3 regions of the Exiguobacterium sp. FSL W8-0210 genome follow, and region 2 is predicted to be linked to each of the others. Evidence: predicted binding sites of a transcription regulator. Region 2 holds the regulator's gene; each other region holds the start of a gene.

Region 1 (10,610 bases), 720 kb from region 2:
TCAAGGCACTCGGACACTGGGAAGAGGATGCGACGGTCACGGTACCGATCATTCCGAATCATGCGGACATTCCGACGCTTGCCGCTGCTTTTGCACCTCATGTCACAGCAGACAGTGGTGCTGTCCTGATCCGCAATCACGGGATCACGGTCTGGGCACCGACCGCCTTTGAAGCAAAGAAACACCTCGAAGCCTTCGAGTTTTTATTCAATTACACGTTGACGTTGCAATCATGCCGTCAATCCACTCATTAAAAGGAGGAATCATCTCATGGCAACAGTCTTATTCCAAGAAACAAACACACGGTATACGGATCAAACGGAAGTCGCTGACTTCCTCGCGTCACGCGGCGTTCTTTACGAACAGTGGGACGTTTCGAAACTTCCAGCGCCTCTCGTTGAAAACTTCACACTGACGGATGCAGACAAACAAACGATTCTCGATACGTTCGCTCCAGAAATCAAAGACGTATCAGAACGTCGTGGGTATCAGACAGCTGACATCATCTCACTTTCGGATACGACACCGAACCTTGATGAGTTGCTCGTCAACTTCCAGAAAGAACATCACCATACGGATGATGAAGTTCGTTTCATCGTCAGCGGTCATGGCGTCTTCGCGATCAAAGACGAAGAAGTCGGCTACTATAACATCGAACTCAATCCTGGTGATTTGATTTCCGTTCCTGTTAACACACGCCACTACTTTACGCTTCAAGACGATCGTAAAGTCGTTGCTGTTCGGATCTTCGTCACGACAGACGGCTGGGTTCCGATTTATGAAAACGAGACGTCAACGGTCTCTTAAGAACGATATAATCGCTGATTTCCTTTATGTGAAGGAAATCAGCGCTTTTCTTATCGCACAAACATATCACTACATTGACACGTAACCGATATAATGAAGGAAAAGCGATGAGGAAGTGAGCGTATGCATATTCGTCCCGTAACGGAACACGACTTACCAGCGATTCTCGCCATCTATAACGAAGGCATCGAAGATCGAATCGCAACGCTTGAGACCGACCAAAAGGACTTATCCTTCATGACCCAGTGGTATGCAGAACGCACCGATCGATATGCCGGATATGTCGCTGAAGATGACACAGGTGTCCTCGGCTTCATTTCCCTCGATCCGTATAATCCGCGTCCTGTCTACGCATCCGTCGGTGAGATTTCGGTTTATATCACCCGGACTCATCGTGGACAAGGGATTGGCACACGTTTGCTTGAAACGGCTGAGCAACACGCCCGTGATCATCAGATGCATAAACTCATTCTCTTCACCTTCCCATTCAATAAAATCGGACAAAAACTCTATATCCGCTCTGGATTCCGGATCGTCGGAACGTTTAAGGAGCAAGGACAGTTGAACGGTGAATATGTCGACGTCATGGCGATGGAGAAACGCTTGCGATAGGATTCATTGAATGCCAGACGGGGAATAGTCAATCCGAGTCATTGAGAGAGGATGAACCTAATGGATATTCAACAAATTCGTAATGCAACACTCGTTGTCACGTATGCCAATCAAGTCTTACTAATTGATCCGTTCCTCGGCGAAAAAAGCAGCTTGCCTCCCTTCGGTCAAACACCAAATGCCGTCGCCAATCCACTCGTCGACTTACCGGTCGATGTCAACACACTGCTCGATCCTGACGCCATCTTCGTCACGCATCTGCATGCCGATCATTTCGATGATGCTGCTAAACAACTTCTACCCAAGCATTTGCCACTCTATGCGCAGCAAGAAGAAGACGCCCAGCACATCCGAGAAGCCGGCTTCACGAACGTCTCTTCCTTCGATTCTGGTGTAACGATCGGTGATATCCAGGTCCATCGAACAGGTGGACAGCATGGTGTCGGTGAAATCGGCGAACGGATGGGACGTGTGTCTGGGCTCGTCCTCACCCATCCGGACGAACCAACACTTTATATCGCCGGTGATACGATTTGGTGCGACGAGGTCGCGCATGCAATCGAACAACATACACCCGATATCATCGTCGTCAACAGTGGCGCCGCCCAGTTCTTGACCGGAGAGCCGATTACGATGTCACAGCGTGATCTCCTTGCCGTACACGAAGCGGCGGCGGAAGCGACGATCATCGTCTCGCACCTCGAGTCCGTCAACCACTGTCTCTTGCGACGTGATATGATTGCTGACTTTTTAGCCGCCTTCCACCTTTCTGCCCATTTCCTGATTCCAGAGGATGGCGAAACGATGTCATTTTAAGAACAGTAACCTTCACTAAAAAGAAGTCCTGCTTTTCGAGTAACAATCGAAAGCAGGACTTCTTTTTGTTATGGAATGACAAGACCTAACAAGCGAGCAAAGGCGACTGCTTGCTCTTCCGTAATGACAGCGCCTGGTAAAAATCGCGGATCGATCGTAATACCAGAGAGTTCCGTCTGCCGGAGGTCAAGACCTTTTAACGGTGTTTCAATCCATTGACTATCCGTAAGCCGGACCGCTTCGAGTTTCCAATGGGTCGGCTTCACTTCGAAGAACTGTGCTTCTTTCATCGTCGTTTCGCTCCAGTGTTGATGACGGACCGTACTGCGAATGAACTGTACGTAATCCGCAAGCCCTTCCTGAATCGTTAAATGGTCCAGCGTACAATCTTCGAACTGAACACCCGTCATCCGGCATCCGGCGAAGGACACACGGTGAAAACGAGTTTCTTGGAAGTGACATCCGGTTAAGTCGCATTGCTCAAAACGAATATCTTCGAACGAACCACGGTCAAAGGTAAGATTCGCGAACGAGACATTTTGAAAACACACTTGATAGGCATCGATGCGTTCTGTCAGTTCACTCGGCATCGACTCTTTCTCATAACGCGCTCCTTTCAGATACGGGTCATCGATTTCGACTTGATCGAACGTCTCTGACTGAAGTGTCTTCGGTAATTCTGGTAAACGGATAACGGTCTCTTTCAATGAAGGTTCCCCCTTTTTTCTCTCCCTTAGTGTACCAAACTCTTTTTATATGAGGAGAAATCGTTCGAATTCCTCTTTTTTCAACAGTTTTTATTTTGAGACACTTTGAGACCATGCTATAGTCAAGGAAAATCAAATAAGAACATACGTTCTTTTATGTAAAGGAGTGATTCAGATGTTTCCTTCCGTCGTTTTACCACAAGATAAACGTATTTTTTGCGTCGACAGTGTGTCCTTCTACGCCAGCTGTGAATGCCAGTATCGCAATCTCCCACCCTTGACGACACGCCTAGCGGTCGTCTCCGATTTAAAACAAAGCGGGTCCGTTATTCTCGCTGCCACCCCTGCCTTAAAAGCACTTGGAATCAAGACAGCCGGTCGATTATATGAAATCGAGCAATTGCCATACGCTGTTCGTCGTACGATTCGACTTGTCGAACCACGTATGCTCGCTTATATGAAGACGTCGATTCGTGTCCTGGATGTCCTGCACCAATTCGCCCCACCTGAAGCCATCCGCGTCTATTCAATTGACGAAAGCTTCATTAACATGACCGGAACCGATCGCCTATTTGGTTCCGACCTGCAAGCTGCCCTCAAAATTAAAGAAGCAATCCTGAAACAGACCGGCATCCACGTCCGCATCGGGATTGGTCCAAATAACGTCATCGCGAAACTGACGCTTGATTTAATCGGGAAAAAAGAAGGCATCGCGCGATGTGGATATGCTGATGTCGCACGACGTCTTCATGATTTTCCGATTCGAAAGATGTGGGGAGTTGGACATCGCATGGAACAACATCTGCAGATGTTGGGGATTGAAACGATCGGTGATCTTGCCATGCGCCCCGTTGAAGAGTTACACGAACGCTTCGGTGTCATCGGTGCCGAACTGTGGCATCACGCTTGGGGACTCGACGCGTCACCGACACTGCTTCCCCCACGTCATCTGTTCGAGAAAGCTCCTCAACGGACGATTGGACACGGTGTGACCTTAATGCAGGACTATTATCAGTTCGAACGCATCCGGAATGTGCTCAATGAACTGGTACAGGATGTTGCCGCACGTTGTCGCTTTTCGAATCAAGTCGGCTGGACCGTTCACATCGGTGTCCGTTATTCTCGAAACGTCGTCCGAAGTGGTTTCTCCCGTCAAGTACGGTTGCCTTATCCGACATCCGATGAACGCATCATTTTGCGTCACGTCTTACAATTATTCGAACCGAATTGGCTCGATGGGGAACCTGTTCGATTTTTATCCGTCGCAGTGGGGCATTTGACTGCCGATCAAGGCATTTTACAGTTGTCTTTGTTCGAGGATAATGCGCGGCTCTGGAAACGGCGACGGTTATTAAAAGCAATGGATGTCGTCAACATTCGCTACGGAAAAGGAACGATTCGCCTCGCTGTCTCGTTTCTTGATACGAGTGTCGCCAAACGTCGCCTTCGTTTTGTCGGCGGTCATCCGGGAGGTGATCGTCATGACAGCGTATCGTGATCGGGGAAATTTAAAATGGATTCCTTTTCTCATGCCAGAACATTTGCAATTGCTGCGGGAATACTATGTCCAGATGCATCAGCTCGACTTGCCTGAAATTGATGAACAGCTACAAGAATCATGGCACTTTCTGCTCCAAGAAGCTTTAATAGAAGGAAACGAACTTGAAATCACGTATTATAAGGAAAGTAGCTACGTGACGGTCGTCGGTTTCGTCGAACGACTAGAACCCGAACGTTCCGTTCTCTTTCTGCGCGGACGTGAAGTCATTGAAATTCCCTTCACACGAATCGTCCGGATCGAAAACGGGTAAGCTCTCATACAGATGGATGCTTTAAATCGTGCCCGGAAAGAAGGAATAGTCATGTTGGATTGGTTTACTTCCCTCCCCGTCGTCGTGCAAGCATTGCTTGCCGGAATGATGACTTGGGGGTTAACCGCACTTGGTGCGGCACTCGTTTTCGTCTTTACGACGATTGAAAAACGCGTCATGAACATGATGCTCGGTTTTGCTGCCGGCGTCATGATTGCCGCGTCGTTTTGGTCGTTGCTTGCTCCTGCGATCGAGTTCACAGAGCAAGATGGTGGAATCGCTTGGATTCCTGCCGCCATCGGTTTTCTCGCTGGTGGATTTTTCGTTCGTCTACTCGACTTCGTCACACCGCATTTGCACTTATCTGCATCACTCGAAACAGCGGAAGGTCCTTCGACAGGACTCAAGAAAACGACGTTATTATTTCTTGCGATCACGTTGCATAATATTCCCGAAGGTCTTGCGATTGGTGTCGCTTTTGGTGCCGCCGCCTTGAACATGGACGGGGCGACCGTCGCCGGTGCCTTGACGCTTGCACTCGGTATCGGGATTCAAAACATGCCGGAGGGGGCTGCCCTGTCGATTCCATTACGTGGCGAAGGCATGTCGCGTCGGCGCGCCTTCCATTACGGTCAATTGTCAGCAATCGTTGAACCGATTGCCGCGATGGTCGGAGCAGCTGCCGTCTTCTTCGTTCAACCGCTTCTACCGTATGCGTTATCGTTTGCTGCCGGAGCGATGATTTTCGTCGTCGTCGAAGAATTGATTCCGGAATCACAAGCAGAGAACGGATCCGATTTAGCAACACTTGGTCTGATGGTCGGTTTTACGGTCATGATGATTCTTGACGTCGCTTTAGGATGAGCCCGTTTCAAAACGAGTAGTGGACGATATCGTCTCCTGCTCGTTTTTCTATTTATAAATTTAGGCATATTCTAATAAAACCGTCCGATTTGAAGTTTTTCTGACCTTGTGTCTTAACAGAAAGATTTCCCTTTCCTTCATGCTGTTTTAGTATGAATGGAAATGATCGAATTTCCTGATCTATTCGATGACATCTAAATCCATCTATTATCTTATTCAAACAAATTTAAATCGGACAACGCGTCTTACACGTCCGATCGTCTCTCAGACCTGCGCCCGATATTCCAATTAGTTCTATCTCACAAGAATAAAACATGATATGTTTTTAACTAGCACATCATATAGAAGGAGATTATCATGACAATCATTGAACTTTTAAAAGCGCTCTTACTTGGTTTCGTCGAAGGGATGACGGAATTTGCACCAGTCTCTTCCACAGGTCACATGATCATCGTCGATGACATGTGGTTGCAAACTACCGATTTTCTCGGTAAATATTCGGCGAACACCTTTAAAATCGTCATTCAGCTCGGATCGATTCTTGCGGTCGTCGTCGTCTTTTGGAAACGCCTCTTCAGCTTGATCGGTTTGTATAAGATTGAAGGCGAACATGACGCATCAGGGACACACAAGTTAAAGCTACGTCACGTCTTGATCGGTCTTCTACCAGCAGCTGTTCTCGGATTGTTATTCGAAGATTTCATCGATGAGAACCTCTTCTCGATTGAAACGGTCATCATCGGTCTTGCTGTCGGTGCCCTCTTGATGATCGCAGCTGATAAATTCGGACCAAAGGAACCAAAAACGACATCGCTTGATCAGATTACATATCGCCAAGCAGCACTCGTCGGTCTGTTCCAATGTATTTCCCTTTGGCCTGGCTTCTCCCGTTCTGGTTCAACGATTTCCGGAGGGGTCTTCCTCGGGATGAATCACCGGACGGCAGCTGACTTTACGTTCATCATGGCTGTACCGATCATGTTCGGTGCTAGTTTCCTTTCGCTCGTTAAGAACTGGGATAACATTCAACCGAACCACTTCGCATTCTATGCTGTCGGTTTCGTTGCGTCGTTCGTGTTTGCCCTCTTATCGATTCGCTTCTTCTTGAAGCTGATCAACAAGATCAAACTCGTTCCGTTCGCCATCTACCGTCTTGTCTTAGCGGCTATCTTAGCTGTCATCGTCTACATGTAAGTTCAAACCGTTAGCTATTTTAGCTGACGGTTTTTCATTTTTTTGAAACTAATTCAGTCGCTTAAGGGTATATAGGGATGAGACATAATTAAAGGAGTGAATGCCACATGGCACGCAGAAGTCGGAGTAGATCAAAACTCCCATTAATCATCGGAGTCGTTATTGTTGCCGTGATTGCCTTTTTAGCAATCGGACAATACAATAGCCTCGTCAATGTAGAAGAAGATGTATCGAATAAATGGTCGCAAGTCGACAACCAAATCAAGCGTCGTGCGGATTTAATTCCGAACCTCGTTGAAACCGTTAAAGGTGTCGCGGGTCAAGAAGAAAAAGTCTACGGTAAAGTCGCAGAAGCCCAAGCTGGTCTTGCACGTGCTGCGTCAACCGAGCAACGCATTGAAGCTGACCAACAAGTCACGTCTTCGCTTCGCGGATTGATTGCCTTGCAGACGACTTATCCAGAACTAAAATCAAGCGAACGGTTCCAATCCTTGATGGACACGCTGGAAGGAACAGAAAATCGTCTCGGGATCGCCCGCAAGGATTACAATGATGCTGTAACCCTCTACAACAAAAAACGTCGGAGTTTCCCAACGACACTCTACGCATCCGCCTTCGGATTCGAGAAAAAACCATATTACGAGATTTCAGACAGCGACCGGGAAAATCCGACCGTCGACTTTAACAGTGATTCGAAATGATTCGGCGGTGGACGCGACTTCTATTGAGCGCGTTCCTCGTCTTCTTCCTCTTCGTTCCAACAGCTAGTGCCGTTTCAGAACGAACGGGAGCAGCCTTCTTCATTCAGGATGATGCTCAGCTGCTCACCCCTTCGGAAGAAGCCGAACTCGCGCAACTCGGTCAGGAACTCGAACAATATACGACGGCACAAGTCGTTCTCAAGACGGTTCCCGATTTAAAGGGACAGGATTTAAGCTCTTACGCCAATGAAACGTTCCGGCGCCAAGGCATCGGTCAAGAAGGAAAAGACAATGGTGTTCTTGTCGTCGTCGCTCCGAACGAAAAGGATCGCCAATTCCGGATCGAGGTCGGTTATAAACTCGAAGGGATTTTGACAGACATCACAGCCGGACGTATTCTCGATCAGTATGCGGTTCCTTACAAGGAAAACGGTGAGTATGGAAAAGCAGCATCCGAAACATATAAAGCGGTCGTCAGTGTCATTTCAAAGGACCAGTCGCTTGAGTCACAGGATCCTCCGAAAACACAAAATGACGACGGACTTCCGCTTTGGACGAAGATTCTGATTGGTGCTGGATTACTGATCTTATTGTTCCTCGATATGAAGTTCACCGGTGGTATGTTCTTCTTCGCGATTTTGAACATCTTCTCCGCGATCATGCGTGGCGGCGGTGGAAATGGTGGCAGTCGTGGTGGTGGCGGAAGTTCCGGCGGTGGTGGTGCCGAACGGTAGAAAAGGAGTCGTTTTTTCATGAGGATCATCTTAGGGTATTACCTCCTCCTGACACTCATCGGATTTGTCTCGATGTGGCAGGATAAACATCGAGCGCAACAACATGCTTACCGAACACCCGAAGCGACACTATTGACGATTGCTTTCCTCGGTGGTGCGCTCGGTTCTTGGATCGGTATGTACACAGTTCGGCACAAGACACGGAAAGCGAAGTTCCAATGGCTCGTTCCAATAGCCGCTGTCTTGCATCTCACTTTCTGGTTTGTTTACACTTCACAATGAAAGAATGTGACCGATAGAGGAGAGAACGTACGGAATTGTGTCCGTCGTTCCCTTCTCTTTTTTGTATGAGGTCAATGATTATGAAGAACAGGTTTAATTCTTTTTCTCTTAGGGTAAAGAATTTAACCAATTTAATAAATACATTTTTTTTGATGTACTGAGAGGTGGACATCCCTTTATGTGGCATCCTTGCGCCGAATGTACGACATCAATCCGTTTTGTTGAAGCGGGAGCACTCCATATTCAATCACCAACGCCAGAAATCTATTCCTATCAATCGTTCGAACAGCTCGAACAGCTACTGACATCGCTCTTACGTGTAGCGGATTATCCGGTGTCGTGTCGCGCCACACAATCGCGTTACGTGACAGCACCCATCCTAGCTTCAGAACTTCTAGAGCAACTGAAGCATCGGTTTGCGATTGATTTCATCCAGCATGGGGTCATGACGAGTCATTTACAGCCGATTTATGATATCCAGCGCAACGTGCTCGTCGCGAACGAAGCCTTATTGCGAGCAGCAGATGATAACACGCCTATCTCGCCTGGTGTCTTGTTTTCGACGGCCTCGAAGATGGGACTTCATTCCCGTCTTGATCAGCGGGCGCGTGAAGAAGCCATCCGTGCGACGCATCATATCGGTGGCACAACAAAAACGTTCATCAACTTTCTCCCTTCGACGATCTATAATCCGGAGTACTGCCTGCGCCATACGTTTGAGATCGTCGAACGTTATCAAGTCGATCCGAGTCGGCTCGTCTTCGAAGTCGTCGAAACGGAAAAAATTGAAGACGTCAACCATTTGAAACACGTCTTCGAACAGTATAAAAAGCAAGGCATTCAAGTAGCACTGGACGATGTCGGCGCTGGTTTCTCGACACTCGATATGTTGTCCTTACTTCAACCGGATTATATTAAAATTGATCGTTCCTTCATCGATCACTGCGATACGAACTCAGAAAACGAAGCCTTTTTACGAAAAGCCCGCCATCTGACACGAGAAATGGGGATTCAAATCTTAGCGGAAGGCATCGAACGGCAAGAAGAACTCGATCTTTGCCGCGAACTCGGCTTCGATCTTGGTCAAGGATACCTACTCGGTCGCCCAGCTCCTTATGCTCGCTTTGCGAAAGCACAATAAAAAGACGCACATGGACCGTTTGATGATTATTCGGCACATGTGCGTCTTTTTATGTTAAGTCGTTGAAACGAAAACCGTCTCGTTCCGTGTAATAGCATCCACTAGTTGTTCCACTGACACGATCGGACGCAACAGACGACACAGTTCCTCTTTCGATGTCCGTAAAGCAAGTGTTTCGACGACATCGAGCGATAATGCGAAGTCTGCGAGTGCCGTCGGCTGTTCTTGTGCAAGAAGATAGTCACGCAACTCTTCATAATCATCATCATGTCCGAGCAGCTTCTCTTGGACGAGTAACCCGTAACCGACCTTACTCCCATGTAAGAACGCATGTGTTTCTGGATAAGGAGATAATGCGTTATGTACCGCGTGTCCGATTGCACCGCGTGTCGCCGCATCACCAAAACCTCCAATGCTTCCAGCTAATGGAATGACGGTCTCGACGAGGTATTGGATTTCAGCTGGATATTCACGAAAACGCCCTTCTGTCACATTCGTCGACAAAATGAGGTCCTTGCATCGCTCAGCTGTCCGGAGTGCCGTCTCGATGACGGGATCGCTTGCTGTAGATCCACTCAAGGCACGTGCTTCATACCATTTTGCTAGCGTATCGACGAGTCCGGCGACAAAATAATCATACGGACTCGTTGCGATGATACGATGATCGAGTAAAAGAGCTTCAATCACGACAGGAAACGTGTCAAATCGAATATACTGTCCCTGTTCGTTATACATGACACTGAGCGGAGTCCACGGGGCACAGTTCGAGACAATCGTCGGAATGACGATGACAGGACGTTGTAATTGAAACGCGACCTGTTTTGCCGTATCGATGACACTCCCACCTCCGAGTGCGAGAATCACATCATACGGAGCACATACTTGTTTGAAGAATGCCACCTGTTGATCCGTACAATGTCCTTCAAATAAAAAGCGGGGAA
Region 2 (10,610 bases):
AAGCCCCATTAATGCTGCAAGACGAACTGCTGGACGGAGGTAATCCGAGAAGACGAAGAATGTCGCGCCGTAAGGAATGACGCCACCGTGAAGCGCCATACCGTTGACAGCCGCAGCCATTGCGAATTCACGTACTCCGAACCAGATGTTACGACCGCTTGGGTCGATATCGAAGTCTGCTTCGCCTTTGAGCATCGTGTTGTTCGATCCTGCAAGGTCAGCTGAACCACCAAACAATGTCGGAACGTTCTTCGCGAGACCATTCAAGACTTCACCACTCGTTTGGCGTGTCGCTTTTTTCGATGACAAGTCGTATGTCGGAAGATCTGCTTCCCAGTTGCTTGGCAATTCGTTTGCGATTGCGCGAACGAGTTCAGCATGCAATTCTGGATGCGCTGCTTCGTATTGTTTCATCGTCTCGTTCCATGCGTCTTCTGCAGAAGCACCACGTTGGACGATCCGCTCGTCAAACAATGACTTAACTTCTTCAGGCACGTAGAACTCTTCGTGATCCCAAACGTAGCTTGCTTTCGTTAATTTGATTTCCGCTTCACCGAGTGGTGCACCGTGAGAAGCCGATTTCCCTGACTTGTTCGGTGAACCGAAGCCGATGACTGTCTTGACTTCGATCAACGTTGGTTTTGTCGTCTCTGCTTGTGCCGCCGCGATCGCTTTCGAAATCGAATCGATATCCGTTCCGTCTTCTACGCGAATGACTTGCCAGTTGTACGCTTCGAAGCGCTTCTGGACGTTTTCAGAGAATGATTTATCGAGATCGCCGTCAAGTGAGATATCGTTTGAATCGTACAATACGACCAATTTCCCGAGACCAAGGTGACCTGCGAGTGAAGCCGCCTCAGCTGAGACACCTTCCATTAAGTCTCCATCTCCACAAATTCCGTATGTGAAGTGATCGACGACGTTGAGATCGTCACGGTTGTATTTTGCTTCAAGATGACGTTCTGCCATCGCCATACCAACTGCCATTGCAATCCCTTGACCAAGTGGACCTGTTGTCGCATCTACACCAGCCGTGTGACGGTATTCCGGGTGACCTGGTGTTTTTGATCCCCATTGACGGAATGATTTAAGATCATCCATTGATAGATCATATCCCGATAGGTGGAGGAGTGAGTAGAGAAGCATCGAACCGTGTCCGGCTGAAAGTACAAAACGGTCGCGGTTGAACCATTCTGGATTTTTAGGGTTGTGGTTCATATGATCCGCCCAAAGCGAGAATGCCATCGGCGCTGCTCCCATTGGCATACCTGGGTGACCCGAATTCGCCTTTTGTACGGCATCAATCGATAAGGTACGAATCGTATTAATTGCTAATTGTTCTACTGTCGTCATGTTCGTCAAAACAATCATCCTCTCTCTTTTTCACAAATTCCTACTCATTTTAGCACACTCTTAAATGTGATACAACTTTTCTAAATAGTATGTCACATTAAAATGAATGCGCTATCTATAGCCGTTCTATCGACTCATACAGGATGCATGAATTGATGAAAGATCGTTATTAAGATGTATTGCTATCGTGCAATGTTTCCTCATCTAACAGCGCTAAACAAAAAAGAGGTCCGCTTAACGCGAAACCTCTTTCTTCTATAGAAGGAACAAACGATTATTGTTTATTCCGTTCTTCTTCTTGTGCTTGTTTCAATTTCTCTGGTGTTACGTCCGTTCCTTCTTCATCGACGATTTTCATGCCCATGAGTTGGTTTTTGAACGATCCACGGAATGCTGCGAGATACGCTGCACGTAATTCTTTTTGCTCTGCCGTTTCCGCTTCTGATAACGGCTCGACTTTTGATTTATTCGCTAATGCATTGATTCGATCTAATTGTTCTTGTGATAACATGGAATCCCTCTTTCTTTATGACTCAAACTTGAGTTGTTCAATTGTATTCTTACTGTAAAAGAGCTTATAAAAAAAAGCAAGTTAACCGCGTCAGTCGACGGGTTACTTGCTTCTCATTCCGGGCTAGGTGTCAGTTCGCGGTATTCAAGATATCGACGATTGACCGTTGCTTTTGAAATATCATGCCCCATCCCCCGCAAGGTGATGGCGATATCAGAAAACGTCAATCCGAGTTCTCGAAGACGTACAATTTCTTCGATCGGTACGTCTTTTCGACTACGTCCTGCGTTCTCTCCTTGACGATTGAGATTTCGTTCCGGGCGAAAACCTTGTTCGACTGCTCGCCGCATGCCACGGGCGATTTTTGCATTATGCAGTTTCCGTTGGTATTCTTCCACGAGTGAGACGATCTCAAGGACCATCGCTTCTGCATCCGCAAGTTGATATTCTCCATCTGAATCAAGCGTCATCAAGCGGACCCCATGTTTTTTGAATGTATGCAAAATAGCGATTTTTGCATTCCCACGACCAATCCGTGTATCATCCGTCACGAGGACCGCATCTACCGCGTCACGTGTCACATGATCAAGAACCGTCAGCATCCCTTCCCGATCGACATCATATCCACTCTCTTTTTCAGAGACGATGTCCACGACATCAAATCCCTTTTGAGAAGCAACCTTCGAAAGCTCCATCCGTTGGCGTTCAATCGAACTATCTTGTGCTTCTTTTTCGGTCGATACTCGACAATAAATCACGACCTTCATCGTACCTCACATCCCTGTTCGTTCTTTCACAACTTTTCCATTTTGTCATTGTTGTGCGATTGGTACAACGATTTTGCTTTTTGAGATGACATGTTTTGTCTCGACATCATTATTTTTAATCAACCAGTTGACGTATTCCTCATCTGACATCGAACCGTCATTGTAGACTTCAGCAATTTGTTCGACTGTAGCGTTCTCATCGACCGTAACGGAAGCTGTCATTAGTTGCGCCACTTTTTCATCCGGGCGTGGTGTGAGTAAAAAGATCACGAAAGCAATACTTAATGCATAGAAGAGAATTGAAAAAGCATGAGTACGAATCGTATGAATCATCATGAATCCCTCCAAATATGAAATGAATGAGTCAGAATAAATGTTCTCGGAACAATTGTTCGCATAACTCATAATAAACACAGAACCCGTGTTCGGTCAACACAAAATATCGAACAATTGTTTGTACGCTCATTTGTTCTATGTTATAGTGAATCTAGAAACATATATTCTTACATTTCAAACTTCAATCCAGAAAGAGGTGGCAATTCGTATGCGGAAAATGTCTAAGCGCCAACAAGAGATTCTCGACTACATCGTCTCTGAAGTGAAACTGAAGGGGTATCCACCATCAGTTCGTGAAATCGGAGAAGCAGTCGGACTCGCGTCTAGCTCGACGGTACACGGTCATTTGGATCGACTCGAGAAACGGGGAATGATTCGCCGTGACCCGACGAAACCACGTGCGATTGAGATATTGCTTGATAAGCCTGAAGAAATCACGGAAGCCATCGTTCATGTTCCCGTCATCGGGAAAGTCACAGCTGGTCTTCCGATTACAGCGATTGAAAACATCGAAGAACAATTCCCGCTTCCTGCACATTATGTAGGAAACGAAACGGTCTTCATGTTGACGATCGATGGTGAATCGATGATTAACGCAGGTATTCTTGACGGCGATCGTGTCATCGTACGCCAACAAAACACAGCAGAAAACGGAGAAATCGTCGTAGCTATGACCGAAGATAGCGAAGCGACGGTGAAACGGTTCTTCTTAGAAGATCAACAGGTACGTCTACAACCAGAAAATGACTCGATGGATCCGATGTATTTCGATAATGTCTCCATTCTTGGTAAGGTAATCGGCGTGTATCGGACGATTCATTGACGGAGGGACCAGTTACGACTGGTCTTTTTTCATGCCTTCAGGAAATGTACATGATACCGTCAATACCGTCGCACTGACGGGTTACGTTGCGTATTCGGTCGCAACGCAACAAACCGATTGGTTACCGACTGCCATCGGTATCGCTGTCGGTACGCTTTGGTTGTCACCTGACCTCGATTTAAAGTCAGAACCGTATTATCGCTTTGGACCATTTCGAGTCCTGTGGATGCCTTATGTGAAGATCATGCCCCACCGCTCGATCTGGTCACACGGATTGATCATTGGGGATGTCATTCGACTCCTTTATAGTGCTGCACTTGTGATTCCCTTATTATTTCTCAGCTTGTATTTTCAAGTCATCGCGTCAGAGACCATCGATTCCTGGTTTGCTTCCCTACCCGCTTTTGTCATTGGTATCATGGTGGCGAGTACAATTCATATCCTACTAGATTATTCCAGTAGTTGGTTTCGACCTAAAAAAAGAAAAAAGCGTCGTCGTTAACACCTCTTTTGCTTGCTTGCAGGCAAGACGAGGTGTTTTCCTATCCAATTTTTCGTATCTTTAAACATTAAAATAAAAAATTTCCATTCCTATATTTCAATTATATGTATTGAAAACGTTATCAAATCGGAGTAATTTAAAGTAGAAAGACCATTATTTGCTTTAATCCAAAGGGAGGGGTTTTGCATGAATAACTTTGTACTAGAAATGATCGGTACGATGATCCTCATTCTGCTCGGGGATGGTGTCGTCGCCGGTGTCGTCTTGAGAAAGACGAAGTCCGAAAACAGCGGATGGATTGTCATCACGTTCGCTTGGGGTCTTGCCGTCATGACAGGAGCATTCGTCGCTGCTGAGAGTGGAGCGCACTTGAACCCTGCTTTAACAATTGCACTTGCTTTAAACTCTGATTTACCGTGGGCAGACGTTCCTGTCTATATTGCCGGACAACTTGTCGGAGCTTTCATCGGCGCCATTCTCGTTTGGCTTCATTACATGAAACATTTTGAAGCGACTGATGATCAAGCTGCAAAACTCGGTGTGTTCGCAACAGGTCCAGCGATTCGCCATACGCCGTCGAACTTGATTTCTGAAATCATCGGGACATTCGTTCTCGTCTTCGGTATCTTGGCGCTCGGTTTAACGACATTCGGTGACGGCTTAAAACCACTTATCGTCGGTTTACTCGTCGTCGTCATCGGTCTATCACTTGGTGGTACAACAGGATATGCCATCAACCCGGCCCGTGACCTTGGACCGCGTATCGCACACGCTATCCTACCGATTCCGAATAAAGGTTCATCTGACTGGGGCTACTCATGGATTCCAGTCGTCGGTCCAATCATCGGTGGAGCGCTTGCCGTGTTCATCTATCAATTGATCTACTAAGATCACGTCTCACTAACACATACCGCTCAAGGGGGATTTCGAAATGGAAAACAAGTATATCCTAGCACTCGACCAAGGTACGACAAGCTCACGTGCGATCATCTTCGATCACGACGGGAAAATCGTCAACTCGGCACAACGGGAATTCAAGCAATACTTCCCACAACCAGGCTGGGTCGAGCATGATGCAAACGAAATCTGGGGTTCAATTCTTGCTGTCATGGCAGAAGCACTCGGAACTGCAGATATCAAACCTGAGCAAATCGCCGGAATCGGAATCACGAACCAACGTGAAACGACAGTCGTCTGGAACAAAGAAACAGGTAAACCGGTTTATCACGCACTCGTTTGGCAATCGCGTCAAACGTCTGGTATCTGTGACGACTTAAAAGAACAAGGCTTGAACCAGAAGTTCCGTGATAAAACAGGACTTCTGATTGATGCCTACTTCTCTGGTACGAAAGTCAAATGGATCCTTGATAATGTCGAAGGTGCGCGTGAGCAAGCAGAGAACGGTGAATTACTCTTCGGTACGATCGATACGTGGCTCGTTTGGAAACTGTCTGGTGGAAAAACGCATATCACGGATTACACGAACGCTTCACGAACATTGATGTATAACATCTACGAACAAAAATGGGATGAAGAGTTACTCGATATCCTCGGTGTTCCTGCTTCGATGTTGCCAGAAGTTCGTCAGTCGAGTGAAGTCTACGACAAAACGGTACCGTATCACTTCTTCGGTTACGAAGTGCCAATCGCCGGGATCGCTGGTGACCAACAAGCCGCACTCTTCGGTCAAACATGCTTTGAAGCGGGTGAAGGGAAAAACACATACGGTACTGGTTGTTTCATGCTCATGAACACGGGTGAGAAAGCCGTTTCTTCTGACCATGGACTCCTGACGACGATTGCTTGGGGCGTTGATGGAAAAGTCGAATATGCGCTTGAGGGTTCTATCTTCGTCGCTGGTTCTGCGATTCAGTGGCTCCGTGATGGACTCCGTATGTTGAAACACGCGAAAGATTCAGAAGGTTACGCAACGAAAGTCGACTCAACAGACGGCGTCTACGTCGTTCCTGCCTTCGTTGGTCTCGGCGCGCCGTACTGGGATTCAGATGTTCGTGGAGCAATCTTCGGATTAACACGCGGAACTGATAAGGAGCACTTCGTTCGGGCAACGCTTGAATCACTTGCTTACCAAACACGCGACGTATTGACAGCAATGGAACAAGATTCTGGAATCGAACTGAAAACACTTCGTGTCGACGGTGGTGCTGTAGCCAATAACTTCTTGATGCAGTTCCAATCGGACATCCTCGGCGTTCCTGTCGATCGTCCAGAAATCAACGAAACGACAGCACTCGGTGCAGCCTACCTTGCTGGATTAGCCGTCGGTTACTGGAAAGATAAAGCGGAAATCAAACAACAATGGAAGCTCGATCATCAGTTTAAACCAGAGATGAAAGAAGACGATCGTGAACAACGCTATGCTGGATGGCAAAAAGCAGTGGAAGCGACAATGGTCTTTAAACCATCGAAATAAGTTAATTAATAACCCGATCCCTTTTACAGAGGGACCGGGTTTTTGATATCTTATAGAAAATATAGCGTGAGGTGCCTCATGAATACCATTTATTCTGATCAACAGCTAAAAGAGCACATTTTGGCCGCACTAGATGGCAACATCACACATGAAGAATTGGCAGATTGGTGTTACCGGTATATGATTGACGTCTACCATAATGATTACTATCATCTTGCAACTGACGGACGTGGAACTTATCCATTAAGTGAACAAGCGACTGAAGTAGCAAACGATATCGATGCACAATGGGATATGTATCTTGCTAACAGTTATACTCTAAATGAATTACAGACCATTGATTTAGCTACAATTCATTTGCCTAGAGAGTGGTTAGAAAAATGGCTCCAGTCGTTTTGATTCATGAGACTCTCTACCAAGTTTTAATATGAATAGAAGTAATTGAAATAAATCCCCCTCGCCTATTCGCGATGGGGGATTTATTACTTATTTGCCAAACTCATTTTTTAATCCGTCTTCAATCTCATCGACGGATTTCGACTGTCCACTTAAAACAGCTGCTAGAAAAGCACCTTCGACGAGTGGTGCGTCGATAAAACGTACCGTCCGTTCGCCACTGTATAATTCAAGTGCTAATTCCGTGTTCATCGTCGCAGAACCGATATCCGTTAAGACGACTCCATCGTCGTCTAGTGTATTCAGTGTTTCTTCGATTCGTGTCGCGTCTGTTCCAATGCTACCATCTTCAAGACCGGCTGCTACTAAGACTGGCGTATCCGGTGCCATCTCTGCCAACAGTTCTTTCAGCCCAGCCGCGAGTTTTTCACTATGAGAAACGAGTACAAGATTAACCATGAAGCACCTCCGCGATTTCGCCGAGTAGCAAAGCACTCGATAAACTACCTGGGTCCTGGACGCCTTCCGTCGCTTCACCGAAGTAGGACGCGCGCCCTTTCGTTGCGATACGCGCTTTTGTATCAGCAAGTGCTTGATCGATTGCCGCTTTCAAGTCCCCTTCTTGCGAGAGCGCTTCTTGGAACGGTGTCCAGATATCGACCATCGTCTTTTGACCGAATTCTGACTTTCCGCGCGACTTGATCCCTTCCGTCGCTTCGCGGAAAGCGTCTGCAAGCTCTGCACCTTCGACTTCTGTTTTCCCTTTGAATGCACCGGCGAACTTAACGAATGCTGTCCCGTATAAAGGACCGGATGCCCCACCAATCGTTTTGATCAGCGTCATCCCGACTTCTTTGGATAAAGCTCCTAAATCCTCATATTCGCCGTGTTCTTCTAGCGTCTTCTGGACTGCTTGGAAGCCACGCGACATGTTAATTCCATGATCTCCATCACCAATTTCCCGGTCAAGGTCCGTCAATTCATCCTTATGCTGTTCGATCTGTTCCGCTGCTTTGAGGAGCGCGCTTTGCAACTGTTCCGTCGTCAACTTCATGTTTTTACACCCCGTTTATTTGAATTAGAATCCAATCGCTTTCGTTTCTGCATCGAGATATCCGAGCAGTTCATCATCCACTGGTAAGAGCGTGATTGAGAACCCGTGCATCTCAAGCGATGTCATATAGTTTCCAACGAATGAGCGGGCAATCTCGTAACCATGCGCCTCAAGTTCTTCCGCGACATATTTATACGTGATGTACAGTTCGGATTCTGGTGTTCCGCCCATCCCATTCACCATGACGGCGACTTTTTTGTCTGGTACTTCTTTCGTCAAACGATCGAGCAACTCTTTGACGATCGCATCAACGGAAGCGACTGCTTTTCGTTCAAGTCCTTTTTCACCGTGGATCCCGATTCCGATCTCCATCTCGTCATCATGCAACTCAAAGCCTGGCTTTCCGCTCTCCGGCATGTAACATGGTGAGAGTGCCATTCCGATCGAACGAACGCCCTTGATGACTTTTTCCGCAACTGCTTTGACTTCACTTAGTGATTTTCCTTCTGCCGCTGCAGCACCGGCAATCTTATGGACGAAGACAGTTCCCGCGACCCCACGACGATCCTCTTCCTTTTTGATCGCGATGTCATCATTGACGACGACCGTATCGACTTCGATATCCTCGAGTTCAGCAAGTTCCTTCGCCATATCGAAGTTCATGACGTCACCTGAATAGTTCTTGACGACGAGTAGGACACCTTTTCCCCCATGAGCTGCCTTGATACCTTCAAGCACCATGTCGGGTGTCGGTGAAGTGAACACTTCCCCACAAACAGCCGCAGCAAGCATACCGTCCCCGACGAATCCAGCGTGTGCCGGTTCGTGACCGCTTCCCCCACCAGAAACAAGACCGACTTTTCCGTCCAGTGGTACTTTCCGTGCAACGACGTTAACACCTTCGACTTTTTTATACAAATCAGGGTGAGCAAGTACGAGTCCGTCGACCATGTCTGAAACGAACCGGTTCGAATCTTTCATTAATTTGTGCATGAAAAACGCTCCTTTACCTAACTGATTTTGCCGTACCACTTACTCTTTACCACCAAATCAAGTCGAGTATGTCGAAAAAAACGATGAAAATATTGACCAGTTAGTGACGATATTCCACATGAATGCTATGCTCTTAAAAAAGAGGAGGAATCGAATGTCATCAGCCTTTCAAGCAGGTGTCCGCGCCTGTCTACCCACCGTCCTTGGCTATATCGGCATCGGCTTTTCCGCAGGGATCGTCGGTCGTGCCTCCGGCTTATCCCCTCTTGAAGTCGGATTCATGTCCGTCTTCATCTATGCCGGCGCCGCTCAATTCATCATCACGAGTCTCTTGCTGTTGAATAGTCCCGCCTCTGCCATCATTCTGACGACATTCATCGTCAATCTCAGGCACTTGTTAATGAGTCTGACGCTCGCTCCGCACGTCGAGACACGCCACCTTCGTGATCGACTCGGTACTGGGACGTTACTGACGGATGAATCGTTCGCTGTCGCAATGAATACTGCGCAAAAAGGGAAGATCTCACCGTCCTTCATGCATGGCTTAAATCTGACCGCGTATCTTAGCTGGATTATCGCAACCGTTCTCGGTGCACTTGTCGGTAGCTGGTTTCCTGATCCCGAGCGCTTCGGTCTCGACTTTGCTCTGACGGCGATGTTCATCGGTTTATTGTACTTACAATTTGAAGGAGAACGTACCCGCATTGCCGTGAATAGTTGCCTCTTATTGATCGTCTTACTTTTGCTTTACATCACCATGCGCTACTTTTCTGCGGAAGTCGCCGTTCTTTGCGCGACACTCGGTGGCGCTAGTATAGGAGTCGTGATCACACGATGGAAATCCGCCCAGAATTAATCGGTCTCTTTTTAGCTTGTGGACTCGTCACTTGGATTCCACGTATCTTACCGTTTCTCGTCCTTCATGGACTGACGTTACCGCGCCTTGTAACGGAATGGCTCTCGTTCATTCCCGTCTGCCTGCTTGGCGCCCTCTTCTTTCAAAATTTACTTATCGCGCAAGACAACGCGTTCCCGACGATTTCGACGCTTCATGTCTTCGCCGCCCTACCGACGATGGCAGTCGCGATTTTCAGTAAAAGTCTTTCTTGGACGGTCATCACCGGTGTCGTCACGATGGCGTTTCTACGGATTTATCTGTAAGCAAGTTATTCATCTTTAACATATTTCGGTAAATATTTTATGTTATCCTTAAAATGGAAATACATAGATAGTGAAGGAGGTGCTGATGTGCCGAACAAGTGGCTAATACCCTTTTTAATTTTATCGTGCGCTAGTTTTCTACTTGTGAATCAAATGGATCTACCTTATATGCTAAAACAAGGACTGGTCGTGTTGTACATCATCGCCTATTTCGGTGCGATGGTTGTTTCTCGCAAAATGAAAGTCAGAGATCACAAACAATGACTCGAAAAAATCTCCT
Region 3 (10,610 bases), on a different contig from region 2:
CGTGATTATTTCTCCAGCAAGTTCTACTGTCTGGTCAATCATACTTTGAAGATGCATCTCAATCCTTCCAGCCTTATCATTGTAAAATGACACGTGCTCGAAAGTCGTCTCATCAATTCTGCATCCATACTCACGATTGATACGCGTTAATAAATTTTTATTGAACGCTGACGTCACACCAGACGAATCATTATATGCGGCCTCGATGATTAATCGCTCTTTTTTTCGATCTACTCCGATGATCAATAAGTCACCATTCGAAAGGTGCGTCCGAATGTGACAAAGAAAATCAACGGCAGCTGCAGGCTCAAAATTACCAATCGTTGAACCAGGGAAGAAGACGACTGTCCGTTCTGTATCGAGCTTCGGAATCTCAAACGATTTTGTGTAGTCTGCGCTAACCCCTGCCATATCGATGTGCGGGTAATCTTGACTCAACTTTCGTACCGTCTCCATTAAAAAATCTGTTGAGATATCAATTGGCACATAGGCTTTAATCGCATTCATTTCATCGAGTAAAATTTTCGTTTTGGTGCTACTTCCACTTCCCAGCTCGACTAACGTCGTCGGTCGATCAAAAAATAGGCGAAGTGTATCAACCGAAGACCTTAGAATTTCCGTCTCTGTTCTCGTTTGATAGTATTCGGGAAGACGTGTGATGTCTTCGAACAATCGTGACCCTGTTTCGTCGTATAGGAATTTAGATGAGATTGTTTTAGGGTGACGTATCAACCCTGCCACCAACTCCGTCACTGGCGCTTGCCATTGTACGGTAATTTCATTGCCTAGGCGTCGATTCATACGTTGTCCGCCAATCTGATACCACTGAATTGCCAACGCATATGAGGATAAAAGAAGTTACGGTAAGTCGCTCGGATATGTGTACGAGGCGTGACACAAGCCCCACCTTTTAAGACGATCTGATTCGACATGAATTTCGCATTGTACTCTCCAAGAGCACCTTCAAGTGGTTTGCTTCGCGGATACGACATATATGGACTCTGTGTCCACTCCCACACGTCTCCGAATGCTTTCATGAACTTGTTGCTTTCATACTGAGAATCCGGATGGAAATAGCCGTCCTCCATGAACTGCCCTTCTGTCGGAAGGTCCCCAAGCGCCACTTCCCATTCTTGCTCCGTGGGAAGTCGATAGCCGGCCCACCTCGCATAAGCGTCCGCTTCATAAAAGCTCACATGACATACCGGAGCGGATGGGTCGAGCGGTTGAAGTCCGTTCAATGTAAAAGTACTCCATTCCGCATCGTCTTGCTGCCAATAGGCGGGTGCCTCTATTTTGTTTTCTTTCACGAAATTCCAACCGTCCGACAACCAGAATTCTGCTTTCTTATAACCACCGGCTTCAATAAATAACTGGTATTCCGCATTGGTCACTGGACGATTGGCCAATTTGAATGGATGTAGATAGATTTTATGTCGTGGCCGTTCATTATCGAAAGAGAAGCCCGCATCATCATGCCCGATCTCAGCCATCCCCCCGTCAAACGTATGGAACTCGAGCACCGGTGCTTGCCCACGTTCCCGAACAGTTACTCGATTGAAGACGGGACGGATAGGGTTAAATGAAAAATTATAAAGAATATCCATGAGAATGAGTTCCTGATGCTGTTGCTCATGTTGAAGTCCAATCTCGACCAATTCAAAAACTTCTCCTTGCAACTTATCATTCTTAAAAAGCAACTCCATCTGAGCATCAACATGTCGACGATATGACAATGTCTCGGAAACGGTTGGTCTTGATATGTTTCCCCGCTTCGCCTGTGGATGCGGCTTACCGACCGACTCATAGTAAGAGTTGAACAGATGAAAAAAGGTTGAATCAAAAGGAATGTAATCTTCAATGTATTCTTTCAAAACAAATTGTTCGAAGAACCATGTAGTATGCGCCAAATGCCATTTTGTAGGACTGACGAACGAAGAGCCTTGAATGACAAAATCTTCGGTTTCCATGTTTGACACTAGATTCATCGTAGCGGTACGTACCGAGTTAAATTTTTCAATCAAATGTTGTTGGGTTGAGATCGACATGACGCTTCACTTCCTTTTCAGAGGATATAGAACTTTTTCTTTCTTTTTAGATTACCCGTTCTATCTGTAAATGAATGTAAGAGAGCTAACACTTTTTTTCTTTGCTCACATGATAAAATTTGCTTGTTCAAAACAGAAGAGTGTGACTACCATCTAATCGTCCTCGATAGGTGAGGACACATGTTATATTCACCTAAATTTCGGGTAGCATAATCATGTAGTCTTGAAACGCAGGATGAACAGATGATTTGGCATGATCATCATCTTCCAAAATAAATTAGAATTCGTGTCAAAACTGGAAAACAGTGAAGGGATTTGTGAAGTCTAAACATCATGGAAGGGGAATGTTACATGAAAGCACTATTTTTGAACTGTTCGCTAAAAGGCGGGGACACGATTTCGCATACGGAAGGCTTGATGAAAGACATCATCCCCCACTTTGACAAACTAGGTGTCGATTCCGAAATCGTTCGCGTCGTCGACTATAACGTTGCGTTCGGTGTGACGGAAGATGAGGGTGACGGTGACGAATGGCCAAGCATTTTCGAAAAGGTGAAGGCTGCTGATATCCTCGTTATCGGGACACCGCTTTGGCTCGGGGAGAAGAGTAGCATCGCCACTCAAGTCATCGAACGGTTATACGGTGGGAGCGGCTTGAAAAATGAACACGGTCAAGCCATCTACTATAATAAAGTCGGCGGAGTCGTCGTGACGGGGAACGAAGACGGGGCAAAGCACGCCTGCGCCTCGGTTCTTTATGGTCTTTCCCATATTGGTTTCACCGTCCCACCGAATGTCGATGCATACTGGGTCGGAGAAGCTGGTCCAGGCGAATCGTATCTCGACGCCGGTCGCGAAAACGCCTTCACCAAAAAGAATGGACGCTTTTTGGCCTACAACCTCTACCATTTTGCGAAAATGTTAAAGGAGCATCCGATTCCAGTCGAAGGAAACATCATGCCTTAATCAATATAATCGGGTGAATGTAGCCTTCAATTGACTAAATACTTAGATATGTGATGTTAAACCTCTATCTGTATTTTATATTGTGTATCGACCATGTCGAAAGAGCAGTCTCGAAACAGGAGAGACTGCTCTTTCGTTTTTATTTATTCCGTCCTTTCACTTTATCGATCCGAATTTTCTCGATCAACGCGTGGATGATCTGTTCATCTCTTCCACCGAAATCTTTGTTGAAAGGGACTCGCTCTCCTTCGAACATGAAGTAGTCAAGCAGGTATGGGACACGCGGTGTCGCGTGACCCCACGTGTGCTTCGAGCAACGTTCCCACACCTCGGCTTCGAACTCTTTTGAATAACGCATATGCTCGACGGCAGCCTTGACCTCCGATTTCTTCAGGACAAAATAGTCTTCAAAGACGAATTTATCCAGAAGCTCATACCACATCTCCTCGCGGGCCCGTTCTTTAATCGCTTCTACATCGACTTCAACGTGATACGGGGCCTCTTCTTCATTCTTGATGACATCCCGTACTTCCTCTTTCACCGACTCCGGATACATCTCCCACCCTTCGGGCATCCGTTCTTTGATGAACTGTTCGAGCGAATCCTCACTGATCCGATAGCCTTTTTTACGCGACTCGAGCGGTTCTGCCTGGATCACGCCTTTTCGTACCCAGTTGCGGACCGTCTCCTTATGGCTTGTGAGCTTGTTCTTCGATAAGATTTCAAATGCTTCGTCAATCGTATACATACATATCCCCCTTTAACACAACGATGATTTCATTAAATAATACCATGAACATTGTATTAAAGTAAGCTGTTACTTTAATCAATTTCGAATCGATCACAATTTACTGAATGGATACCAAACAAAAACACCATTCGGCCGAATGGTGTTCCTCGCGTGGCATTAGACGCGCCCATGCTCTTGGTTTTGACGTTGTCCTTACGCTCCGTGCCTCCCGTCAGAAAGGGCCAGGAACATAGAGATGCGTTTTAAAGCAGCTCTTGTTATCGGGCCGTCAGGGAGGCAGCGGTGCGATGAGCGACTTCGCCTCCTGGCGCTAGACGCTCACGCATGAGCCCGGATCACCATTCCTTCTCCCATGCGCCGTCCTCGGAGACTCCCCAATCCTCGAAGCGATACTTGATGAGCCAATGGACATGCATCACTTCATATTCGAATACACCCTTGGATAGCTCTGAGACGACGAAACTGACGTCCCCATCCGCCACCACCCATGTCCCATATAGATACACGATCTTGATCGGACGCTCTTCTGCATCCAGATAGATCACCACCCGGAAGTAAGGTGAATTCCGTCCTTCATCGAACCGGACGACCTTTTCGACGCCATGTTCCCTGTCGACGACACGCATCCACTTGGGATGTTCCATCAGTTCCGAGAACACGGTCCGGACGAACGGATCCAATCCCTCGAATGCATAGTCATCAAGTAGCATCTTATTCACAACGTCTCCCCCCTTCCGGTTCTTTATAGAACGATTCCCCGTCCAGAGCCAGTTCAGTCCTTGTTCATGAACCTACAGAAATGAAGACTTTTTAAAACTGTATACACATATACATGTATACACGTATACAAATCTACATGTATACAACCATTCCTTTTTCTTATGTACGACGATTCCGTCGAATCATATTGGTATTGAAAAAGACGGTGAGGTGGGTCAAGCGTTCTCCTTCCTTCACATCACAAAGAAGATCCATGCTCACAAGTTTTAAGTCGTCAAAATCTTCTTGAAGCCGGTCAGGAAGGCGTCGAAGCAACACCTCCGTCATCTCGTCCATCGTCTGTTGGTCTAGTTGGAAATTATCCATCTGAATCATCCTCTCCATTTGATAGCCTAATGATATCTCGCATCCAAGCAGGCAACATCTCGCCTAATTTCACGTAAGCCCTGGTGTTGTTTCAAACAAGCCCTAGGGCTTGTTTAGAAAACATGGTCATTTTCAATAAACAAACCGTGTTTTCACTTCTACTATTTCATCAAACAATCTTCTTACGAGACAGACCAAAACAACGTCCAACCTTCACACACGAACCATCTCGTTTTCGTCATGCGAAAACGGACCTTTTCCCTGATCCCGCTCTATGGATCCAGGCGACAGCAACGCGAGTCGCTGGTCCCGTCAAAGAAAAACGTATGTTTTTCCTCCTTGCCCTTTCCGGACGGACCAGGACCGGTTCACCGGCCCCGCTCCTTTCCATTCAACCCATGTAACCTCGCTGTTTCATGCTGACATATGATTCGTCCGCACCGAGGATGAGATGGTCGAGCACCGGGATACCGATGAGGTCGCCCGCCTCATGTAAGCGTTCGGAGACGAGTATGTCCTCCCGGCTCGGGCTCGGGTCCCCGCTCGGATGTTGGTGACAGGCGATGATGCACGAGGCATTGTTCAAGATGGCGCATTTGAAGATTTCTCTCGGATGGACGACGCTCGAATTGACGCTCCCGACGTGCGCCCGATGGACGCCGATGACCCGATTTTTCGTGTTCAACATGATGACGAGGAACACCTCACGGTCATCATCCCCGATAAAGGATGCCCCGATTTGTCGGGCGTTGTCGGGTGATTGGATGACGGCATGCTCGAGGGCAACCATTTCCTCTCGAACCTCTTGCTTGATACGGATGACCTCGATGATTGACGATAGTTCCATGATGGTTTGTCCCCTTTCGGATAAGCCGACCTCAGAACGAACACCGTTGTGCGTCCTGTTGACGGGAACGCAGCGAGCGTCGGGAGACGGTGCAAGGGCGACCGCAGGGAGAGCCTCAAAAAAATGCGTAGAGCGAACTAAGGGACAGGCTTCCGTAGCCAAGGAGCGAAAAGCCTTGCTTTGAGCCAAAAGCGAAGGAAGACGGGCCGGAGGGCGCGTCATTTTTTTGACGTCCCTTGCACCGACGACCAGCGAGCTAGAGTACGGAAACAGGACGCACGGATCACCGATCATGAAAAAGGCTGTTCAAACGAGACAAACCGGGTATAAAATAAGAACAAATGTTCGTTTTATTGGGAGGATGATTTTTATGACGATGTATCGCGATAGAGGCGAACTGAAATGGATCCCATTTCTCATGCCCGAACACAGAGCCCTACTGACGAAGTATTATAAGGAAATTCAAAAGATTGAGATGCCCGATATCGACGAACAGGTCCTATCGGTCTATGAGAATGTGCTGAATGACGCAATCTTCAGTGGGGATATAGTGGAGGTGAGATATATGGAGGAGCGGGAGATGAAACGATTCAAGGGGTTCGTGCACCGGACGAACTACATGGAGCGGACCGTCGAACTGGCCAATCAGCGGGACGGAGTCATCCATGTTCCATTCGAGGCAATCATTCACGTGGAACAATCGATGGACTAACGCCCTGGCGGTTGTTCGAAGTCTGCGTTACGAAACGAAGTGTCGCTCCTCGACTTTCCAAAGTAAAAAGCATCATTAATATAGTTTTATCGCATCTAAACTAGACTGCTATAATAAAAAAGAAGGCTTGGGCACCTATAAGCGCCATCTTTTTATAAATAAAGAAAAAATTTAAAACATATTGGAGGATATAAAGTGATCACATCAGAGGAAATAAAGCGTAGATTATGGGACGGTGCAAACGAACTGCGCGGCTCAATGGACGCCAGTCGTTATAAAGATTACATGCTCGGATTGATGTTCTATAAGTTCTTGAGTGACAAGACTTTAGAAACATTCAAAGTAACGAGTGGTTTAGATAACATGAGTCAAACTGAATTAGTAGAAGAGTACTCAAAGGCGCACACCGAATTTGGAGAACAGTTAGATACAATGATTCAAAACGTTCTCGGCTACTATGTTGCGCCAGAATACCTCTATCAAACTTGGATTAAAGACATCAATTCCGGGGACTTTGAAGTTCAAAAAGTAACGGATAGCTTAAATAACTTTGAGCGCACGATTGCCGTATCTGATGATGCGAGTGACTTCAAAGGGTTGTTCTCAAGTTCTACGCTAGATTTAACGAATACCGCGCTAGGTAGCAACTTAAACGAACGCAGTAAAAACATCAAAGCATTGATTTTGCTATTTGCAGACTTAAACATGGTCGCTCTACAAAAAGGTGATGTATTAGGAGATGCGTATGAGTATCTCATCGGTCAGTTTGCCATGGAGTCAGGAAAGAAAGCAGGAGAATTCTATACCCCACGACAAGTCAGTGAAGTCATGGCCCAAATCATCGCCAAAAAGACCGATATAAAGTCAATCTATGACCCTACCGTCGGTTCAGGCTCACTTCTCCTCACGGTCAAGAAACATTTAAGTGAAGAGGTTCAAAAAGATCTCGCTTATTACGGACAGGAAAAAAATACAGCGACCTATAATTTGACTCGTATGAACTTATTACTTCATGGAGTCCGTCCAGAAAAAATGGTCATCAATAATGGCGATACTCTCTCGCGAGACTGGCCAGAAGATCCTGAACGTCCGAATGAAGGTGTACAGTTTGATGCTGTCGTCATGAACCCACCCTATTCTGTGAAGAACTGGAACGCAGCGGGTCTTAAGGTAAGTGATCCTCGCTTTGAGGTCGCAGGTGCACTTCCGCCAGACTCCAAAGGAGATTTTGCTTTCCTATTACATGGGCTGTTTCACTTAGGTCAAAATGGGACGATGGCGATTGTATTGCCTCACGGTGTTCTCTTCCGGGGAGGCGCAGAAGGTGAGATTCGGGAACGTTTACTCGAGAAAAACTACATTGATACCATTATCGGGTTACCAAGTCACTTATTTACCAATACAGGAATCCCTGTAGCCATTTTAATCTTGAAAAAAAATCGAGAAACCGGCGAACCTGTACTCGTTATAGATGCTTCTCGCGGTTTCACTAAGGTCGGAAAACAGAACGTTCTACTCGAGAAAGATATCGCTAAAATCGTCGATACGTACGTTGAACGTAGAGAAGAAACGGGCTATAGCCGATTAGTGAAGCGCGAAGAAATTCTTAAAAATCAATACAATATGAACATCCCACGTTATGTCGAAGCGATTGACGAGGAAATCCCACAAGACGTAGACGCACACTTATTTGGTGGAATTCCTCAACAGAACATTGATGGCTTGAAAGTACTGCAGTCCACAGTACCAGATATATTGAATGCGTCTTTACAAGAAGTTCGTAAGGGTTACGTGGAGTTGGTGAAACCCGTTAAGGAGATCTCTACTCTTGTATTCGATGATCCATATGTCCTTGAAAAATCAAAAGAACTTGAAGCTGAAATAACGAATTATATCCATAAATATTTCGATACAATTCGAAGTGTAGAGAGTATCAGTACGTTGCCGCAGTTGATGGAAAACATGTTGATCGAAATCAAAGAAATCCTTTCAGCATTTGACAATATTAATGTCTATGACGGCTATCAAATCATCGCAGAAATCTGGAAAGAATCCTTGTCTCACGACACAGAAGTTATTGCTTTAAGTGATTTCTATAAAGCTGGTCGTACACGTGAACCGAATATGGTGACGAAGGGCTCTGGTAAAACAAAACGAGTCGAGCGCGACGGCTGGATCGGCAGCATCGTACCGAATGCATTGGTTGAAAAACAGCTATATCGCGATGAGCTAGAAGAAATTGAATCCAAGAAATCACGTATGCAAGAAATTGAAGCGGAGCTAGCTGATTTAGTCGAAGCTGCGAAGGCTGAGGATAGTGAGGAATCCAGTGCATTAGGTGATACATTGAATGAAGCCGGTGAAGCTTTTGATAGTAAGGCGCTCAAAGCGGAGTTGAAACAAGTGGTCAAAAACTCAAGTGAATATAAACAACTTAAACATGTTGAACAGTTACTTTCTGAGAAAGCTTCGCTTGGTAGAGAAGTAAAAGCACATGAAAAAACGCTCAAGGAAGTAGCACAAGAACGAATCTTGACTTTGACAGACGACGAAATTGACACCTTGATGTATGAAAAGTGGTTTGGCAATACAGTTAATTCCTTAGTTCGTCTCATAGAAATACCATTAAAAAAGGAATTAGACACGCTTCAGATGTTGCATGATCGCTATGCTGATACGCTGTCAGCCATCGATGAAGAAAGTCGCGACTTAGAATCAGCGTTTGAAGCATTGATGAGTGAACTGGTGGTGAAATCATGACAGAGCAAACAAATCTATTACCAAAGCGGCGATTCAAAGAATTTCAAAACTCTGGACATTGGGAACAACAAATATTCTCCGCAATAGTGACGAGAGTATCAACGACAGGGGAAGAAAATATCTTGCCGCGATTAGAGTATGAGGATGTTGTATCTGGATTTGGAAAACTAAATAAAAATATCTTTCTAAAGGAAAGTCAGAAAAAAGGAATTGAGTTTGAACCCGGCGATGTACTTTATGGAAAACTGCGGCCATATCTTCAAAACTGGCTATTAGCTGATTTTAAAGGTATTGCAGTAGGCGACTGGTGGGTTTTGAGACCTAATGGAATAAAAAGTAGTTTTATCTATAGTCTTATTCAAAGCAATAAATATCAAACGGTCGCTAATCTTTCAGCGGGTACAAAAATGCCACGTTCTGACTGGAACATTGTTGGTGGAACTGATTTTATGGTTCCAACTGCTAGTTTTGAACAGACTAAAATAGGGGATTTTTTCGAAACTCTAGATCACTTCATCACCCTTCAACAGCGCAAACTAGAAAAAACAAAAGCCCTAAAAGCTGCTTATCTTACAGAAATGTTTCCTGCTGAAGATGAGGTCGTACCTAAACGGAGATTTGCAGGATTTACTGAAGATTGGGAAGAACGCTCTTTCTTTGAAAATGTCAAAAATACTATTGACTTCCGCGGTAGAACTCCAAAAAAACTAGGCTTAGAGTGGAGCACGACTGGATACCTCGCTTTATCTGCATTAAATGTAAAAAATGGATATATAGATTTCAGCGTCGACAATCACTACGGAAACCAAGAACTATATGATAAATGGATGACTGGACGAGAGTTAAAAAAAGGGCAAGTATTATTTACTACTGAAGCACCAATGGGAAATGTAGCACAAGTTCCGGATAATAAAGGCTATATACTCAGTCAAAGAACTATTGCTTTTGAAGTGAATCCCGAGAAGATTACCAATGATTTTCTTGCTTCACTTTTATGTTCCCCAAAAGTTTTTGCAGAGTTATCTGCTCTATCTAGTGGTGGAACAGCTAAAGGGGTAAGTCAAAAAACATTGTCCCAATTAAAGGTTAAAGTTCCAAAAAACCTTGAAGAGCAATTTAAAATTGGCACACTTTTAAATGAAATCAATCGCCTTATTACTCTTCACGAACATAAGCTCGAAAAATTACAAAATCTAAAAAAAGCATACCTACATGAGATGTTTGTTTAAAGAGGAGCGGATGTCATGAGCAAAGCACCGAAAAGTGCAGCAGAAAAAACATTTCAAGAGAACTTTGTGAAAGAACTACAGAAATATAAGTGGGAAGCCCCTGATTTCTTAGATGGGAATCAGCAACAAGTTACGGTTGCTGATCTCATTCAACATTGGCGTAAGGAACTGAATCGTATCAATGCCGACCAACTTGAAGGTGTCGAGTTGA

The links. Region 2 encodes LexA, which represses DNA repair genes until DNA is damaged. Its sites were predicted from a motif close to CGAACATATGTTCG; they were not measured.
Region 1: a site for LexA is predicted at 3,082-3,095, ahead of MKY22_RS02385 (Y-family DNA polymerase). Genes of this name have one in related genera too.
Region 3: a site for LexA is predicted at 6,033-6,046, ahead of MKY22_RS16805 (YolD-like family protein). Genes of this name have one in related genera too.

Annotation. Positions count from the first base shown of each region.
Region 1 is NZ_JBBOUK010000001.1:434,745-445,354, reverse strand. It holds gene MKY22_RS02410 (methylthioribulose 1-phosphate dehydratase) at 1-254, shown strand, start outside; gene MKY22_RS02405 (1,2-dihydroxy-3-keto-5-methylthiopentene dioxygenase) at 271-807, shown strand; gene MKY22_RS02400 (arsinothricin resistance N-acetyltransferase ArsN1 family A) at 931-1,419, shown strand; gene MKY22_RS02395 (MBL fold metallo-hydrolase) at 1,480-2,235, shown strand; gene MKY22_RS02390 (pentapeptide repeat-containing protein) at 2,304-2,942, opposite strand; gene MKY22_RS02385 (Y-family DNA polymerase) at 3,118-4,440, shown strand; gene MKY22_RS02380 (YolD-like family protein) at 4,424-4,753, shown strand; gene MKY22_RS02375 (ZIP family metal transporter) at 4,805-5,617, shown strand; gene MKY22_RS02370 (undecaprenyl-diphosphate phosphatase) at 5,975-6,811, shown strand; gene MKY22_RS02365 (LemA family protein) at 6,919-7,512, shown strand; gene MKY22_RS02360 (TPM domain-containing protein) at 7,509-8,246, shown strand; gene MKY22_RS02355 (DUF1294 domain-containing protein) at 8,265-8,528, shown strand; gene MKY22_RS02350 (EAL domain-containing protein) at 8,707-9,669, shown strand; gene MKY22_RS02345 (iron-containing alcohol dehydrogenase family protein) at 9,724-10,610, opposite strand, start outside.
Region 2 is NZ_JBBOUK010000001.1:1,151,160-1,161,769, reverse strand. It holds gene tkt (transketolase) at 1-1,353, opposite strand, end outside; gene MKY22_RS05970 (DUF896 domain-containing protein) at 1,628-1,864, opposite strand; gene MKY22_RS05965 (YneB family resolvase-like protein) at 1,978-2,631, opposite strand; gene yneA (cell division suppressor protein YneA) at 2,677-2,964, opposite strand; gene lexA (transcriptional repressor LexA) at 3,176-3,790, shown strand; gene MKY22_RS05950 (metal-binding protein) at 3,822-4,292, shown strand; gene MKY22_RS05945 (MIP/aquaporin family protein) at 4,479-5,180, shown strand; gene glpK (glycerol kinase GlpK) at 5,224-6,726, shown strand; gene MKY22_RS05935 (hypothetical protein) at 6,805-7,125, shown strand; gene dhaM (dihydroxyacetone kinase phosphoryl donor subunit DhaM) at 7,213-7,581, opposite strand; gene dhaL (dihydroxyacetone kinase subunit DhaL) at 7,574-8,176, opposite strand; gene dhaK (dihydroxyacetone kinase subunit DhaK) at 8,201-9,169, opposite strand; gene MKY22_RS05915 (AzlC family ABC transporter permease) at 9,324-10,025, shown strand; gene MKY22_RS05910 (AzlD domain-containing protein) at 10,004-10,330, shown strand.
Region 3 is NZ_JBBOUK010000003.1:16,271-26,880, reverse strand. It holds gene egtD (L-histidine N(alpha)-methyltransferase) at 1-801, opposite strand, end outside; gene egtB (ergothioneine biosynthesis protein EgtB) at 798-2,048, opposite strand; gene MKY22_RS16830 (flavodoxin family protein) at 2,400-3,014, shown strand; gene MKY22_RS16825 (helix-turn-helix domain-containing protein) at 3,154-3,762, opposite strand; gene MKY22_RS16820 (hypothetical protein) at 4,101-4,484, opposite strand; gene MKY22_RS16815 (hypothetical protein) at 4,645-4,851, opposite strand; gene MKY22_RS16810 (JAB domain-containing protein) at 5,243-5,698, opposite strand; gene MKY22_RS16805 (YolD-like family protein) at 6,117-6,410, shown strand; gene MKY22_RS16800 (type I restriction-modification system subunit M) at 6,606-9,170, shown strand; gene MKY22_RS16795 (restriction endonuclease subunit S) at 9,167-10,399, shown strand; gene MKY22_RS16790 (type I restriction endonuclease subunit R) at 10,415-10,610, shown strand, end outside.